Linked DNA regions of Siphonobacter curvatus. The protein of the gene in region 1 interacts with the protein of each later gene in a pairwise test. Links are inferred from orthologs where the notes say so. Each region holds a gene or a part of one and is shown in the gene's direction. Other genes may lie near its edges. The genes, in order: gyrB and gyrA.

What was found.
Region 2: the proteins of gyrB (region 1) and gyrA interact in binary tests that used the Escherichia coli proteins (3 or more experiments, as listed by UniProt). The link is inferred for Siphonobacter curvatus from one-to-one orthologs.

Annotation. Positions count from the first base shown.
Region 1 is NZ_PTRA01000001.1:860,706-868,239, forward strand. The notes cover bases 1,796-4,754. They hold gyrB (DNA topoisomerase (ATP-hydrolyzing) subunit B), read left to right. Parts: upstream 1,796-2,264; coding sequence 2,265-4,244; downstream 4,245-4,754. Other genes in these bases: C5O19_RS03470 (aminotransferase class V-fold PLP-dependent enzyme), read right to left, coding at 1,796-1,996; C5O19_RS03480 (hypothetical protein), read left to right, coding at 4,384-4,602. In the rest of the region: C5O19_RS03460 (alanine dehydrogenase), read left to right, coding at 1-230; C5O19_RS03465 (hypothetical protein), read left to right, coding at 399-800; more of C5O19_RS03470, read right to left, coding at 860-1,795; ppk1 (polyphosphate kinase 1), read left to right, coding at 4,807-6,945; C5O19_RS03490 (hypothetical protein), read left to right, coding at 7,083-7,534. UniProt on the Escherichia coli protein: DNA gyrase negatively supercoils closed circular double-stranded DNA in an ATP-dependent manner to maintain chromosomes in an underwound state.
Region 2 is NZ_PTRA01000001.1:2,224,495-2,232,261, forward strand. The notes cover bases 2,315-5,506. They hold gyrA (DNA gyrase subunit A), read left to right. Parts: upstream 2,315-2,663; coding sequence 2,664-5,306; downstream 5,307-5,506. Other genes in these bases: C5O19_RS09190 (hypothetical protein), read left to right, coding at 2,315-2,452; C5O19_RS09200 (tetratricopeptide repeat protein), read left to right, coding at 5,471-5,506. Outside these bases: C5O19_RS09175 (DUF349 domain-containing protein), read left to right, coding at 1-786; C5O19_RS09185 (cation diffusion facilitator family transporter), read right to left, coding at 1,090-2,001; more of C5O19_RS09190, read left to right, coding at 2,168-2,314; more of C5O19_RS09200, read left to right, coding at 5,507-6,943; C5O19_RS09205 (pyrophosphohydrolase domain-containing protein), read right to left, coding at 7,571-7,767. UniProt on the Escherichia coli protein: A type II topoisomerase that negatively supercoils closed circular double-stranded (ds) DNA in an ATP-dependent manner to maintain chromosomes in an underwound state.

The DNA of each region.
Region 1 (7,534 bases):
ATATTCCAAGTCGCGTGGCCCGCACGGCCAGTATCGCCCTGAGCAACGTATTTACGCCTTTTCTCTTGAAAACGGGCACTTTGGGCGGTATCGAGGAAATGATGTTCGCCAATAAATGGTTTATGAAAGGGGTGTATGTGCACAACGGTTCGGTAACCAACGCCCACATCGCCCGCCTGTTCAATTTACGCTATAAAGATTTAGGTCTATTACTAGCCGCGAGAAGATGAGTTTAGTGGACAGTTTACAGTTGTCTGTTTTCAGTTAAAAATATGTAAGTTACTGGAAGTGAAGGCAACAGCGAGAACAGTGAACAATTGTCTGTTTTAGTTAGTGATCTGGAATGCATTATTTGCTGAACAGGAAAACTGTAAACCGCAAACGGAAAACTAAAAGAAATGATCGACGAACCCGAAGCACTATCCAATGCCCCCAATTCGCCGGAATTGAGCGGGAAATACCTCGGCATGATTACGGCCGACTTTGTGAAAGTATCCGAATTTATTCAGGAAGCCGCCCACCAGATCCGGCAGCGGGGCTTTTCTAATTATCCTATTTTTGTGGCTTGTCAGCAGCCGCAACCGCTTGGTTCGGTGTTGATTGGTCGGGGAGAAATGAACGATAACCAGTGGTACTACTCGGCTACGTTTCTCGAAGAATTCCTCCAGCGGGAAATCATCGGGGAAGATGGCGAGGAGCTTTTCAAGGAAAGCTACAAAGACCCCGCCGAGTACGCCTGTTTGTTCATTATTGACTCCGATTTCACCAAGTTCATTTTCGTTCCGTATCCCGAAGATTAGGCAACAGAATACCAAAGCTAGCGGCCCGATGAATCATTCGTCGGGCCGTTTTTGTTGAGTCAAAGGCTGGCCGACAACGCTTCCGTCAGGGCTTCCAGATCCGCCGCTTCGTTGTAAACGTGCGTCGCAATACGAAGGGTAGTCCCCCGCGTGGAAATGTATACCTGATGGCGTTCCAGCTCCGTCCGCAAACGGTTCATATCCAGCCCTTCGTGACGTAGTCCGAACAGGTGGGAGCTTCGATACGCCTCTGCTTCAATCCAGAAACCCAGTTCCTGCCAGTGGGGCACGTGCGGACGAACCAACGCCTCACTGTACGCCTGCACGGCTTCGGGCGTCCAGGCCAGGATTTGCTCCAGAGCCGTCGCCAGCATCGGTATCTGGATGAAATTGCTTTGTTCCCCCATGGAATAACGACTAGCTCCGGGCCGGAATTCTGTCGTATAGGCCATCAGTAAGCGGAAATTATCACTGCCTTTGCGATTAATCCAGCTTTGTTCAATGGAGCGACCTTCGTCAAAGGCGGGACCGAAATACGCCAGTCCCATCCCGTATGTACCCAGCAGCCATTTGTAGCCGCCGACGATCAGAGCATCCACCGATACCTCAGTCAGATCAAGTGGCAGAGCTCCCACGGCCTGCGTACCATCGAGTACAAAACGGGTACCCGTTTCCCGACAGCGTTTGCTGAGAGCTTCGATGTCAAATCGCGTTCCGTCCGACCAGTGTATCGGAGCGATCATCAGTAAAGCGGTTTCTTCGCTGATGGCATTTAAAACGGCTTCGTTCCAGCTTTTACCGTCGCCCGTGCGGTTAATCGTTTTTAGAGAAATGGCCTGTGTTTGGCAAACTTCTTCCCAGGCGTATACATCCGAGGGGAACTCATCGGCTACCAATAAGATGTGCTGACCGGGCCGGGCGTTTAGGTTCTTTGCCACAATTGCCATTCCGTACGAAACCGAAGGGATAATGGCGACGCGTTCGTACGGAACGTGTACCAATTGTCCAAACAGTTGCCGGACGCGGTCCACATCCGTAAAGTAATCTTCCTGGTGAATCGTGTGGGGTTGCGATTTGCGTAACAATCCCTGGATACCCGCTTCTTCGACGCTTTTAAGCAGGGGAGACATGGATGCTCCGTTGAGGTAATGAATGGCTTCGGGGAGCGAAAAAAGAGGTTTCTGGCAGGTAAGCATGGAAGAAAGAAGTTGGTAGATGTTAACGGATGAGTGGACGTTTTGGCCTTCACTTTCCGGAAAAGTCCTGCTCAAACTTAGTAAACGGCCGAGGAATTCCGACTTTCTTTTTTCAGCTTCAAAAAATCGCAAAAAAGGGCTGAATTATTTGTGATTTTCTTTGGAAAAAGCACGGTTTTATGGTAAAAAAATTGTATTTTTACCAAGTTTATTTCGAAAGGTGAGGCGAGTTTTATTGTTTGCCCAGTAGTCTAAAAACCAAGTATTTATGACCAACGAAGTTTTGGAAGAAGATAAGGTCGTAACGGCCCGCAACGATTATGGTGCCGATAATATTCAGGTGTTGGAAGGGCTCGAAGCCGTACGGAAACGGCCTTCCATGTACATCGGAGACGTAGGAACGAAGGGACTTCACCACCTGATTTGGGAGGTAGTAGATAACTCGATTGACGAAGCTCTGGCGGGGTACTGTGATACGATCCGGGTAACCATCAACGAAGACAATTCAATTACGGTTGAAGATAATGGCCGGGGTATTCCTACGGGGATGCACTCGAAAGAGAAAAAGTCGGCTCTGGAGGTTGTAATGACCGTTCTGCACGCCGGTGGTAAATTCGACAAAGGCTCTTATAAAGTTTCAGGTGGTTTGCACGGCGTGGGGGTTTCCTGCGTGAACGCCCTGTCTACGGACTTGAAAGTTAACGTTTATCGGGAAGGAAAAATCTTCCAGCAGGAATATAAAATCGGTGTTCCCCAGTACGCGGTTAAAGTTGTGGGTGACGCCGGCGAGCGTACGGGGACGACGGTTCGTTTTCAACCCGATGCTACCATTTTCACCGTCACCGAATACAAGTTTGAAACCGTAGCTCAACGCTTGCGGGAGTTGGCTTTCTTGAACAAAGGCATCCGCATCTTCCTGACTGATTTACGGGATCTGAATGAAGCGGGTGAGCCTCTGACCGAAGAATTTTTCTCCGAAGGCGGTCTGATTGAGTTCGTGAAATACCTCGACGGTACGCGGGAAGCACTTTTGGCCGATCCCATTTACATGGAGTCGTCGGATAAAGCGTCGATTCCAGTACAGGTGGCGATGGTGTATAACAACTCGTATTCCGAGAATGTATTCAGCTACGTTAACAACATCAATACCATCGAAGGTGGTACGCACGTGGCAGGTTTCCGGGGAGCATTAACGCGGACCCTGAAAAACTACGCCGATAAAAACGGCATGCTGGCCAAGGAGAAAATTGAGATCTCGGGCGAAGATTTCCGCGAAGGTTTAACGGCGGTTATCTCTGTAAAAGTAGCCGAGCCTCAGTTTGAAGGGCAGACAAAAACGAAATTAGGTAACGGCGAGGTTTCCGGAGCGGTTTCGCAGGTAGTAACCGATATGTTACAAACCTGGCTGGAAGAACACCCCAAGGAAGCCAAAACGATTGTTGATAAGGTAGTCATTGCGGCCAAAGCCCGGATTGCGGCCCGCAAGGCTCGTGAAGCTGTACAGCGTAAAACGGTACTGGGGGGCGGTGGCTTGCCCGGTAAACTGGCTGACTGCTCGGAATCGGACGCGGAACAGTGCGAATTATTCCTCGTCGAGGGGGATTCCGCTGGTGGTACGGCCAAACAGGGTCGTAACCGGAACTTCCAGGCGATTCTGCCCTTACGCGGTAAAATCCTGAACGTAGAAAAAGCTCAGGAGTATAAGATTTACGAGAACGAGGAAATCAAAAACATGATTACCGCTCTCGGGGTACAGTTTGGCAAAGAAGGCGACGAAAGAGCCCTGAACCTGGACAAACTGCGGTATCACAAGATTGTGATCATGACCGATGCCGACGTGGATGGTAGTCACATTCGTACGCTGATTCTGACCTTCTTCTTCCGATACATGAAGGATCTGGTCGATCAGGGATACGTATACATTGCTCAGCCTCCTTTGTATCAGGTGAAGAAAGGTCAACAAAGTCGGTATTGCTGGACGGAGCAACAACGTGAGCGGGCAGTGCTGGAAATTGGCGGCGATCGTCCGGATTCAGTAGGGATTCAACGCTACAAAGGTCTGGGTGAAATGAACGCCGAGCAGCTTTGGGAAACCACGATGAACCCCGATACGCGTACGCTGAAGCGGGTGACTATCGAAAGTGCCGCTGAAGCCGATCACGTATTCTCGATGCTGATGGGAGATGAAGTAGCACCCCGTCGCGAGTTCATCGAACGCAACGCTAAATACGCCAAAATCGACATTTAACGATTTGATTTGGCAATAGTTACGGGTGGTGGGTGTAAACACCCGCCACTTTTTTTATGAAAATTTGGGTAGGCAACGCCTACTCGTTTTTAGATGCTCATTAGTCGGTAGGTACGACCTACGTAAAATGCGATCCCGTATGACATTCGATTTCAAATCATATCACATCCGTTCCATCAACGCCAGTGATGAAGAACGAGCCGTTATTAATCAGGAATTGAAAGATTTGTACGCTTCCCTTTCTGCGGAAGATAAGGCCATTTTTAACGAACAATTGCAGACTTTTCTGGTTAAGGAGATGGCTAACATTGGGTCGGAATACGCAGCAATAAAATCCCAGTTAAATAATAATAACTAGGGTTATGATCGTTTTTTGTAACGAAGGTCTGACCGGATGGTCTGGTTATTTAACAAAACCATAATCGAATATTCGTCCGGCTCAGCGATAAAATAGGTTTGTTTTGTGTCGAGAAGAAACTCAATATATCACCGTTTATCGAAAGGCTCGCGGACCTCGGGCCTTTTGTCGTTATTTCGACGGCTGATTCGTTTTCGTACCTTTATGGAAGATCAGAAGCGTCTGGCACGTAGCCAGGAAAAAGTTAGTTCAACCATTGAACAATCCCCGTACCTCAGCCGCGATTTGAGCTGGCTGGCCTTCAACGAACGGGTACTCGACCAGGCTCGCAATCCACAGCGAACCTTATTTGACCGACTTAAATTTCTAGCGATTACGGCTTCCAACCTGGATGAATTTTTTTCCATCCGTTTGGGAAGTTTATATAACTACCTGGATTACAAGAAAGAACGGATCGATTATTCCGGCTTACGGGAATGGCCCTTCCGGCAAACGCTGCTGACGATGAGTCAGCAGTTTTACGAAGAGCGTAATCGGATTTTCCGGGAAGAGCTGTTACCGCTATTCCCCGAAAATGAACTACGTCTGGCGAGTTGGAGCGACCTAACGGAAGGAGAAGCGGCGGCGGCCATTGGGCACTTTGACCGCACCATTTTTCCGATGCTGACGCCCATGGTGTACGATCAGACGCACACCTTCCCCAGCCTGATTCCGCGTACGCTGACGTTTGCTGTGGTAACGAAAAACCCGAATGTAACCAAGAAAGATCAGGCTGAGAAAAAGCTGTCATTCATTCAGATTCCACAAAACCTGCCGCGTTTCTTTGTTATCGATCGGGTGGAAGAAGTCGTATTTCTGCCGATGGAAGAAATCGTGCGGCATGAGATCCACAAGCTGTACCGCAACATCGAGATTCTGAACGTTAGTCTGTTACGGATTATCCGGAATGGAGACTTTTCGGTCGATGACATTGACGATGTCGAAGACGATATCGTGGACGAGATTCGGCAAAAAGTGAAAAACCGTCGTCTGGGCCGCGTAGTGAAAGTGGCCGTGGAACCCAATTGTTCGGAATGGGTGATTAACATCCTGAAGAAAAAATGGGAAATCGACGATCTGAATATTTTCTACGCGGATCAGCTCATCGACTTTACTTCCATGTGGCAGATTATTCGTCACCCGGAATTTCGCGATGAACTTCCCAAATCTCCATCGCCCGTACCGGCTTTGGGGCTGCCTCGTGGACCGATTGACGACATCTTTTCCGTCATACGGGAACGGGACATTTTTCTTCACCACCCCTATAATAACTTTGAAGCGGTATTACAACTGCTCGAACAGGCTGCTGAAGATCCGAACGTACTCAGTATCAAGCTGACCGTTTACCGCGTCGCGAAAAATTCCCGCGTGACGGCTGCTTTGCTCAAAGCCGCAGAAAACGGTAAAAACGTAGCCGTGCTCTTCGAAGTAAAGGCTCGTTTTGACGAAGAAAATAACATTCGCGAAGCCGAACGCCTGCAAAAGGCGGGTTGCTTCGTGATCTATGGTATTGGTCGGTTCAAGACGCATACTAAGCTGTTGTTGATTGTACGGGCCGAGGGGGATGGCGTGAAACGCTACGCCCACTTGTCGAGTGGAAACTATAATGAAGATACGGCTAAGCTGTACACGGACGTTGGGTTGCTGACGGCCAATGAAGTGTACACGAGTGATGTGGCGGAGTTTTTCAACGTAATTACGGGTCACTCCTTACCCAGCAGTTACCAGAACTTGATTACGGCTCCGGGCGACATGCGGAATAACCTCATCGAATTGATCCGAGCCGAAGCCGCGAATGCTAAGGAAGGGAAACCTTCGGGAATTTGTCTGAAGATTAACTCGCTGGAAGACCGCGAAACCATCGACGAGCTGTACCTGGCTTCTCAGGCGGGCGTCCCCATCAAATTGATCGTACGCGGCATTTGCTGTTTGCGTCCAGGTCGGGAAGGACTGTCTGAAAACATTACCGTACGCTCGATTGTTGGCGATTTCCTGGAGCACACGCGGTTATTCTACTTCCATAACGAAGGCGAACCCAAAATCTATGGCGGAAGTGCTGACCTGATGGTACGGAGCTTTGATAAACGGATCGAATCCCTGTTTTTACTGGTGAATCCGAAAGTACAACAACAGGCGGTACAGATTCTGGAGTACAATATGAAGGATAACGTCAATGCGTATACGCTCAAAGAAGACGGTACGTACGCGAAATGCCCACGGAAGGCCGACGAAGAGGTTTTCAATATTCATGAGAAGTTCTTCGAGGTGACCGAAGCCAGTCTGCCGGAAGCACAAGTGTTTTAAGCGAGTATCGTTCAAAAGCGGTGAAGAGGTTTTTGTATCCTGGGTACAAAACAATCTTCACCGCTTTTTAGTATCAAAAGAAATCCGTTTGTACTTCGGAAAACGACGACCAACTCTTATCAGACCGCTGATTAGCTATGCGTTATTTCATTGCCTTCTTTCTGGGATGTATTGCCATTACTACGCAGGCCCAAAATATTCGCTATTCGTATGTGGCCCGACCTGACTCGGTGCTGAACATTCTGGTATCCCAACGGCAGGGCCTGTACAAGCAATGGGCTCAGGATCAGCAGGAGCGAAACGCTTTTTTCGGTGGCCAATCCAAGAAAGACCTACGAAATATCATCACTACGCTGGAGCAAATTCTGAATAAAGACAATGAAATTCTTACCGAGCTGAATCGGATGAAACAGGCCGAAGTGACGGAACTTCGCCGTAAAAACTCCGACGTCTCCAAACGCGTCAATTCGTACCTCGACGAAAGCGGAGCGCTCATGGAAGAAAATAAGCAGTTGCGGTCGCAGGCCGAGCGTAATCGAAAACGGGTAGAAGCACTGGAGAACCAGTCCAACTACCCGTTTCAGATTGC
Region 2 (7,767 bases), 1.4 Mb from region 1 along the record:
GATATTAAAACATTCTTCCGTAACAAAGGCGAATTCTTCCGTCAGCTCGAAGCTAAACGCGATGAAAACCTGCGGCAGAAAACGGCTTTGTGCGAACAGGCAGAAGGACTGCTCGAAAGCGGAGACGATTCGGCTGAAGCTACGAATACGATCATTGAGTTACAGCGTCGCTGGAAGTCCATTGGTCATGTACCCGAAAAAATGCGGGACAAAATTTTCGACCGCTTCAAAAAAGCCTGTGATGCCTTCTTCGAGCGGAAGCGTAACAAAAACGCCGGTATCGAAAAAGAATACGAATCGAACCTGGAGCAGAAAAAAGCTCTTTGCGAGGAAATTGAAACGCAGGCCAAATCCGGTGAAACCGATCTGGAAAAGCTCAACGCGTTTAAAGCTCGCTGGGCCGCGATTGGGTTTGTGCCTCGTAAAGAGATGCAGAACATTCAGCAACGGTACATCAAAGCTGTAAATAGTTACGTAGCAGCAATGGGTAAACTGAGTGCTCACGAAAAAGAACAACTCGTGCTGGAAAGCGAAGTTGAGCTCATCAAGCAGGACCGCGGTCGGGGCGGCTCGGGTGATTTACGCGGACGGGAAAACGATATTCGCCGTAAAATCCGTACGCTGGAAGACGAAATCGCCCAGATGGAAAATAACCTGGCCTTTTTTGCCAACTCTAAAAATGCCGATAAGATCAAACTAGATTTTGAAAAACGGATTGATCGTTCGCGTAAGGATCTCGAACAACTCCAGCATCAGCTACGGGTCGTTCGCGAAGCTGAAGACTAGTAAAATAAAAAAAGCCTCACCGATACGTGAGGCTTTTTTATGAAAAATATCTTTGTGGATCAGCTACTTACAAAACTGCTCAAAAAAAATATAGCTGCAAGGTTGACAAGGGCTGAAAATTACTTTAGTTTTGCGGCACGTTTGAAGGAAAACAACACCGACAAACAAAATAAAGAGGCCTCCTTAGCTCAGCTGGTAGAGCAACTGACTTGTAATCAGTAGGTCATTGGTTCGATCCCGATAGGGGGCTCTTTTAAAGGTTACGTTGCGAAACGTAACCTTTTTTTATTGCCTGTGGTGGAATTAATGATGGTGATGGGTATCCAGGCAGGGGTCGTCCGGGCTTTCCGTTTCGAGCGTAGCATGTTGGATGGACAAGTGTTCCAGCGAATGCCGCAGCTCCTGTTTGACCTGGTACAGTTCAGTACCATTCAGTTCAGTAGCTATAACCACGTGGGCCGTTAACGCATTTTCGGTTGTACTCATGGCCCAGATGTGCAGGTGGTGGACATCGAGTACCGCAGGATTTTTCAGCATTTGGTTTCGGATGGTTTCTGGGTTCACGTTAGCAGGCACCCCATCCAGCGACAGCACCAAGCTATCCCGCAAGAGAGACCAAGTACTCGCTACGACCACCACGGCTACAACCAGACCAAGCACCGGATCCAGCCAGTACCAGTTCAGTCGGGGCATCAGTAAGCCCGCGACGACTACGGCGGCTGAAACCAAGGCGTCAGCCATCAGGTGTAGATAAGCTCCCTTCACATTCAAATCGTGTTCTTTCTGCCGGAAAAACAACAGAGCCGTCAGCGTGTTAATGACAATCCCAATCCCAGCTACCAGGGCAATAGTATCACCGGGTACGGTTTGGGGACTGTAAAAACGTTGAATGGCTTCGTAGCCAATACCACCCATGGCCACCAGTAGTAGTACGGCGTTACCTAGCGATACCAGAACAGTGCTTTTTTGAAATCCGTAAGTAAAACGGGACGTTGGCTGAGCTTTGGCCAGTCGAAAAGCTAACATCGACAGCAACAATCCCGCTACGTCCATCAAATTATGCCCTGCATCCGTAAGTAGAGCTAAGGAGTCGGTATACAAACCTGCCGCTGCTTCGACGAGTACGAAGGCCGCATTCAGTCCAATCCCCACTTTGAACGCCCGATTGATTTCGGCAGGGGCATGGCTGTGGCTGTGATCGTGGGAGTGACCCATTCGCTAAGTGTTTAAGGGGTTACGTATAATCTTTTTATTACTTTGCCGTAAAAGTATCGTCAGGAATCGTGCAACAGGGAATCAAAAAGAGGGTTTGTGAAGAAAGTTCAGTTTGATGTACGCTTGCCTTTTCTTCGCTCGTTGCTAAGCTTATAACTTGTACTGTATGAAATCAATTATTAACGGGGTGCTGCTTACCGGACTTGCGGGGCTACTCAGTTCGTGCTGGGCACCTAAGTGTCCGATGAAAAGTTGTCACGTAAAAATGGAGCACCGTCACGAAGGAAGGATTTACCGGGGTAGTTCCATTTTCGCTTCGCCTACGCACAGCTTTGGCTGGAAGATGAAAAACGCGAGGGGCGAAGCTGAAGAAAAATCACTGTATCGGGAGAACAAAGATCCTAAAACCAAGAAGAAGTTTAAAAAACTACTTCCCTGGGAAAAAGTATAGGCGAAAACAGAAGGCCCGTGAGCGTGGAAAAAAGGCCAAATCAGGCCCTTTGTCTTGCCGTTGGTGTATTCTTTTAAAAATACAAATAATAACGTCTCAGCGGGCCTGATTTGTTGGGTAAATCTTTGAAAAAACGGCAAAAAATCAGTATTTTTGGTACTTCTTACATAGAATCCCTCATTTGATCGGGAAATTCTGCAATTGATTTAAAATGGCTGAAACTACAGAAGACCATCTGCCCGAAAACAGTAACTCAGGTAACATTATTCCCATTAACATCGAGGACGAAATGCGAGGTGCCTACATCGATTATTCGATGTCGGTTATCGTGTCGCGTGCCTTACCCGACGTACGGGACGGCTTGAAGCCCGTACACCGCCGGGTGCTTTTTGGGATGGACGAGTTGGGCGTTAATTACAATCGAGCACATAAGAAATCAGCCCGTATTGTTGGAGAAGTTTTAGGTAAATACCACCCGCACGGGGATTCCTCGGTCTACGATACCATGGTACGTATGGCCCAGGACTGGTCCCTGCGATATCCGTTGGTGGACGGCCAGGGTAACTTTGGTTCGATTGACGGCGATTCACCGGCGGCGATGCGTTATACGGAAGCCCGTCTGAAACGGATCGCCGAAGAAATGTTAGCCGATTTGGGTAAAGAAACGGTTGACTTTCAGAACAACTTCGATGATTCGTTGCAGGAACCCACGGTAATGCCCGCTAAAATCCCGAACCTGTTACTGAATGGTTCAGCCGGGATTGCGGTGGGTATGGCCACTAACATGGCTCCGCATAACCTGACGGAAGTAGTGGATGGCATTGCCGCCTACGTAGATAATCCGGAGATTACGATTGCCGAACTGATGCACCACATCAAAGGCCCCGATTTTCCAACGGGTGGTACTATTTACGGTTTAAGTGGAATCAAGAATGCGTTTGAAACGGGCCGGGGGCGTATCGTCATCCGGGCCAATGCTACGTTCGAGCAAACCAAGACGGGCAAGGATCAGATCGTGGTGACGGATATGCCGTACCAGGTCAATAAAGCCGTTCTTCAGGAAAAAATTGCCGAACTGGTTGAAGATAAAAAGCTGGAAGGAATTTCAGCCATTCGCGATGAAAGCTCCAACCGCGAAGGCATTCGTCTGGTGATTGAGCTGAAACGGGATGCCGTACCCAATGTGGTACTGAATAACCTGTACAAGCATACACCCCTGCAAACGGCGTTCAGTGTTAATAATGTGGCTCTGGTGAAGGGTCGTCCGATGACGCTCAACCTCAAAGACATGATTCGACATTACGTCGAACACCGTCTGGATGTGATCGTTCGCCGGACGCGTTACGATCTGAAGGAAGCTCGCAAGCGGGCTCACATTCTGGAAGGTCTGCTGGTCGCCCTGGATCACCTCGATGCCGTTATTGCCCTGATTCGTAGTTCACGCGATCCGGAAGTAGCGAAAGCTGGATTGATGAATGGATCCTTCATGACAACCGCTCAACGCGAGGCGTTCCTGAATAATCCGGATCGTAGTCTGCAGATCGTTGATACCTTCAAAAATGAGGGAGCAAATAACCTCGTTCTGAGTGAAGCACAGGCCCGGGCTATTCTGGATATGCGTCTGCAACGTCTGACGGGTCTGGAACGTGATAAGATTCAGGAAGAATACAACGAGCTGATGCGTTTCATCGCTGACATGGAAGACATCCTGGCTCGCCCCGAACGTCAGTACCAGGTCATCAAAGACGATCTGACCGAGCTACGGGCCCGCTACGGCGATGAACGTCGCACGCAGATCTCGCACGCGGACGACGAACTGTCTATTGAAGACATGATTGCCGATGAAGAAATGCTCATTACCATTTCTTCGCAAGGCTATATCAAGCGTACGCCACTGGTGGAGTATCGGACGCAAAGTCGCGGGGGCGTCGGAGCCCGGGGGGTCAAAACTAAGGACGACGATTTCACCGAGCACCTCTTTACGGCAACCATGCACAATTACCTGCTGTTCTTTACCGACACGGGTAAATGCTTCTGGTTACGCGTATTCAACGTTCCCGAAGGGAACAAAGTAGCCAAAGGACGTCCCATTCAGAACTTGCTCAACATTGAAGCAGGGGATAAAATTCGGGCGGTCATCAACGTGAAAACGCTGACGGATCCGGATTACATCAACAATAACTTCATTGTGATGTGTACGGAACAGGGTACGGTGAAGAAAACTTCGCTGGAAGCTTATTCACGTCCCCGTCAGAACGGAATCATCGCCGTGAATATCAACGAGGGTGACCGTCTGCTCGATGTAGCTCTGACCAACGGTAACAACGAAATTATTATCGCCGTTGATGCCGGACGTGCAGTACGCTTCAATGAGGAAAAAGTTCGTCCGATGGGACGTACGGCTACCGGCGTGAAAGGCGTTGAACTGGCCGACGATGAAAAAGTAATTGGCATGGTGTGTGTAGTCGATCCGGCTACGGCCCAGCTACTGGTGGTTTCCGAACAAGGCTACGGCAAACGCTCGGATATCGAAGAGTACCGTCTGACCAACCGCGGAGCGAAGGGCGTAACTACCCTGAAAGTAACCGACAAGACTGGTAAACTGGTCGCCATCAAGCAAGTAAGTGACCGGGATGATTTGATGATCATAAATCGTTCGGGTCTGGCTATTCGCTTTGCAGTGGCCGATCTCCGGGTCATGGGTCGCAATACGCAGGGCGTCCGCCTGATTAATCTACGCAACGGAGATGAGATTTCGTCGATTACCAAAATCGAAAATGAAGAGCTCATCGAAGGGGTAGAGCAGGAGGGGGAACAGCCCACAACGCCGCCGGAAGAATCAACGGAGGCATGATTTTTTTGAACCTTGGGGATTAGTCTCCAAGGTTTTTTTATTCGGGTATACCTTTGCTCGTTTCGGGAAGTGTACACCAAATCTATTCCTGTGTACGTTTTCTTGAAAGCTAGAAAATCCTTTACTTCGCACAGAAAAGCAACTAAACCAAAATTAGTAGTACAATGAATAAACTCATTCTTCCGGCCTTTTTAGGCCTGTTATCAGCAACCGCCTACGGCCAGAACAGTGCATTATCGGCAATGGAAAGCGGTAAGCTCGACAAAGCAAAGGAGGAGATAGATAAAGCGGTTCAGGACCCTAAGTCAGGTGCTAAGCCTAAAACCTGGTTGGTAAAAGGTCAGGTATACGAAGCACTGTCTACGGATAAAAATTTGGCAGGTCTTGATTCGATGTCTTCTCTATCGGCTTACGAAGCTTACAAAAAAGCGATCGAACTGGATACGAAAGAAGGCAAACAGGGAAGCACGGCGAAAGATGCTCAGAAAGCCATTACCATGGCTCCTGATGCAAAAGAGAAAGTTCGGTTGTACTACGGTTTGATCGGACAGGGGAATGCTAAGTACCAGAACAAAAACTTCCCCGATGCTCTGAAGCTGTTGAAAACGGCGATGGAAGTTGATCCGAAAGATAGTACAGCCGCGATGTTCACGGGTATTGTAGCTCAGCAAACGGGTGACAATGCAACGGCGAAAGAAGGTTTCGGAAAATATCTGGAATTAGGAGGTAAAGATCCGGTCATTTTCTACACGCTGTCAAACATTCACCGTACGGAGAAAAATGACAATGAGGCCATCAAGGTGCTTAATCAGGGTATTGCTGCCAATCCGGAAAGCAAGGATTTGAAAAATGAAAAAATCAACATCTATCTAAGCTCTGGACGTACAGATGAAGCAATCAATGATTTGAAAGCTTTGGCGGATAAGGATCCGAACAACGTACAGAACGTGGTAAACCTGGCTATTTTGTACGATAACGCCGCTCAGACGACGCAAGAAGAGCTCAAGAAGTATGCTTCAGAAGCTCGGAAAGGTGGCGATTCAGAGAAAGCTGTTAAAACGGCCGAAGGTGATGTCAAACTGTACCAGGACGAAGTAACCCGTTTGTCAGCGGCCTTGAAGAAGAAGCCGACCGACAAAGAATTGAAACGTCAGCTGGGTGAGGTAAAAACGAAATTAGCCGATGCTCAGAAGAGTTTAGCTTCAGCTACTCAAGCGAAAGCAACCTCTGATCAGGCCAATGCGGGCAAAGTAGCCGAAGCAAAAGCCAAAGTAGCGGAGCTTACCAAGAAATTGGATGAGCAAAAAGGTCAGGCGAAAGCAGGTTACGAGAAAGCTTTGCAAATTGAGCCTAACAACTTCGACGCCAACTATAACATGGGCGTATATTACTTTAACGAAGGTGTACAGGTGAAGAGCAAAGTAGATGCCATGGATATGGCTTCTTACAATAAAGAAGGTAAAGCTGTAGAAGAAGAAACCGTAGCGAAGTTCAAGCAAGCGTTACCGTATTTCGAAAAAGCCTGGGCCGTTAAGCAGGAAGAAGCATTAAAGACTAACTTGCTGCAAACGTACAACATCCTGAAGCAATTGGATAAAGGCACCAACTACGACGCGAAAATTGCCGCTCTGCAGTAATCATTTCAATTCATACGTTGGTAATAAAAAAAGCTCTGCGAGAATTTCGCAGAGCTTTTTTTATTACTCAGTTAGCTATATGAGGGATTGTTATCTAGCTGTAGGGCATATGCAATTTGATTTATTTAACATAATATAAATTATAAAACAAGTATAAGTAGTTGATAATAAGGGTGTATCGGGCTATTTGACTGGTATATATTTGTATAAGAAATAAAGGCTAGCATCGTTTAGAATCCTAACCTAGCAAAAAGAAAAAGATTGAAAAAGAAATCGATCAGGAAGGCCAGCTGAGAGTTTTAATGAATGTTCCGAGCTGAAAAAATTTATTGCACGAATCGAATCCTACGTAGTAATACGAAATGCATCAGCTATTTAACGTAATCATTAAACGGGTTGCAGCGTGTGGTTGCTTTCGGAAATACATTTCAATCAACTATCCGGTGGCTATGGCTTATGGTAATCTTGAATTGAAGACGTATCGGCACGATATGATATAGCCATGTTGGCATTTCTTAAGGATCGTAGCGAACATTTTATTGAAGTTGAATCATTCGTCGCTGCAATCAAGAAGATCGGTCTGTAGACTGGTGACAACAGACATCACCAGTCTACAGGTGAAGAGACTTATCCTTCCTGTAAAATGGATTCCAGGTCAGCCGGCGAGTAATTAACGGATTTGAGCGTCTTATGATCTGATTTACGATAGACGAGCCATTTACCATTATCTTCATGATAGGCGGCCTCTGTACCATCCTTTGCCAAGTAGAATTCGACGGTAGCCTGAGCTTCGGCTTCAGTAGAGCAGGCCTTGCTCATATTGG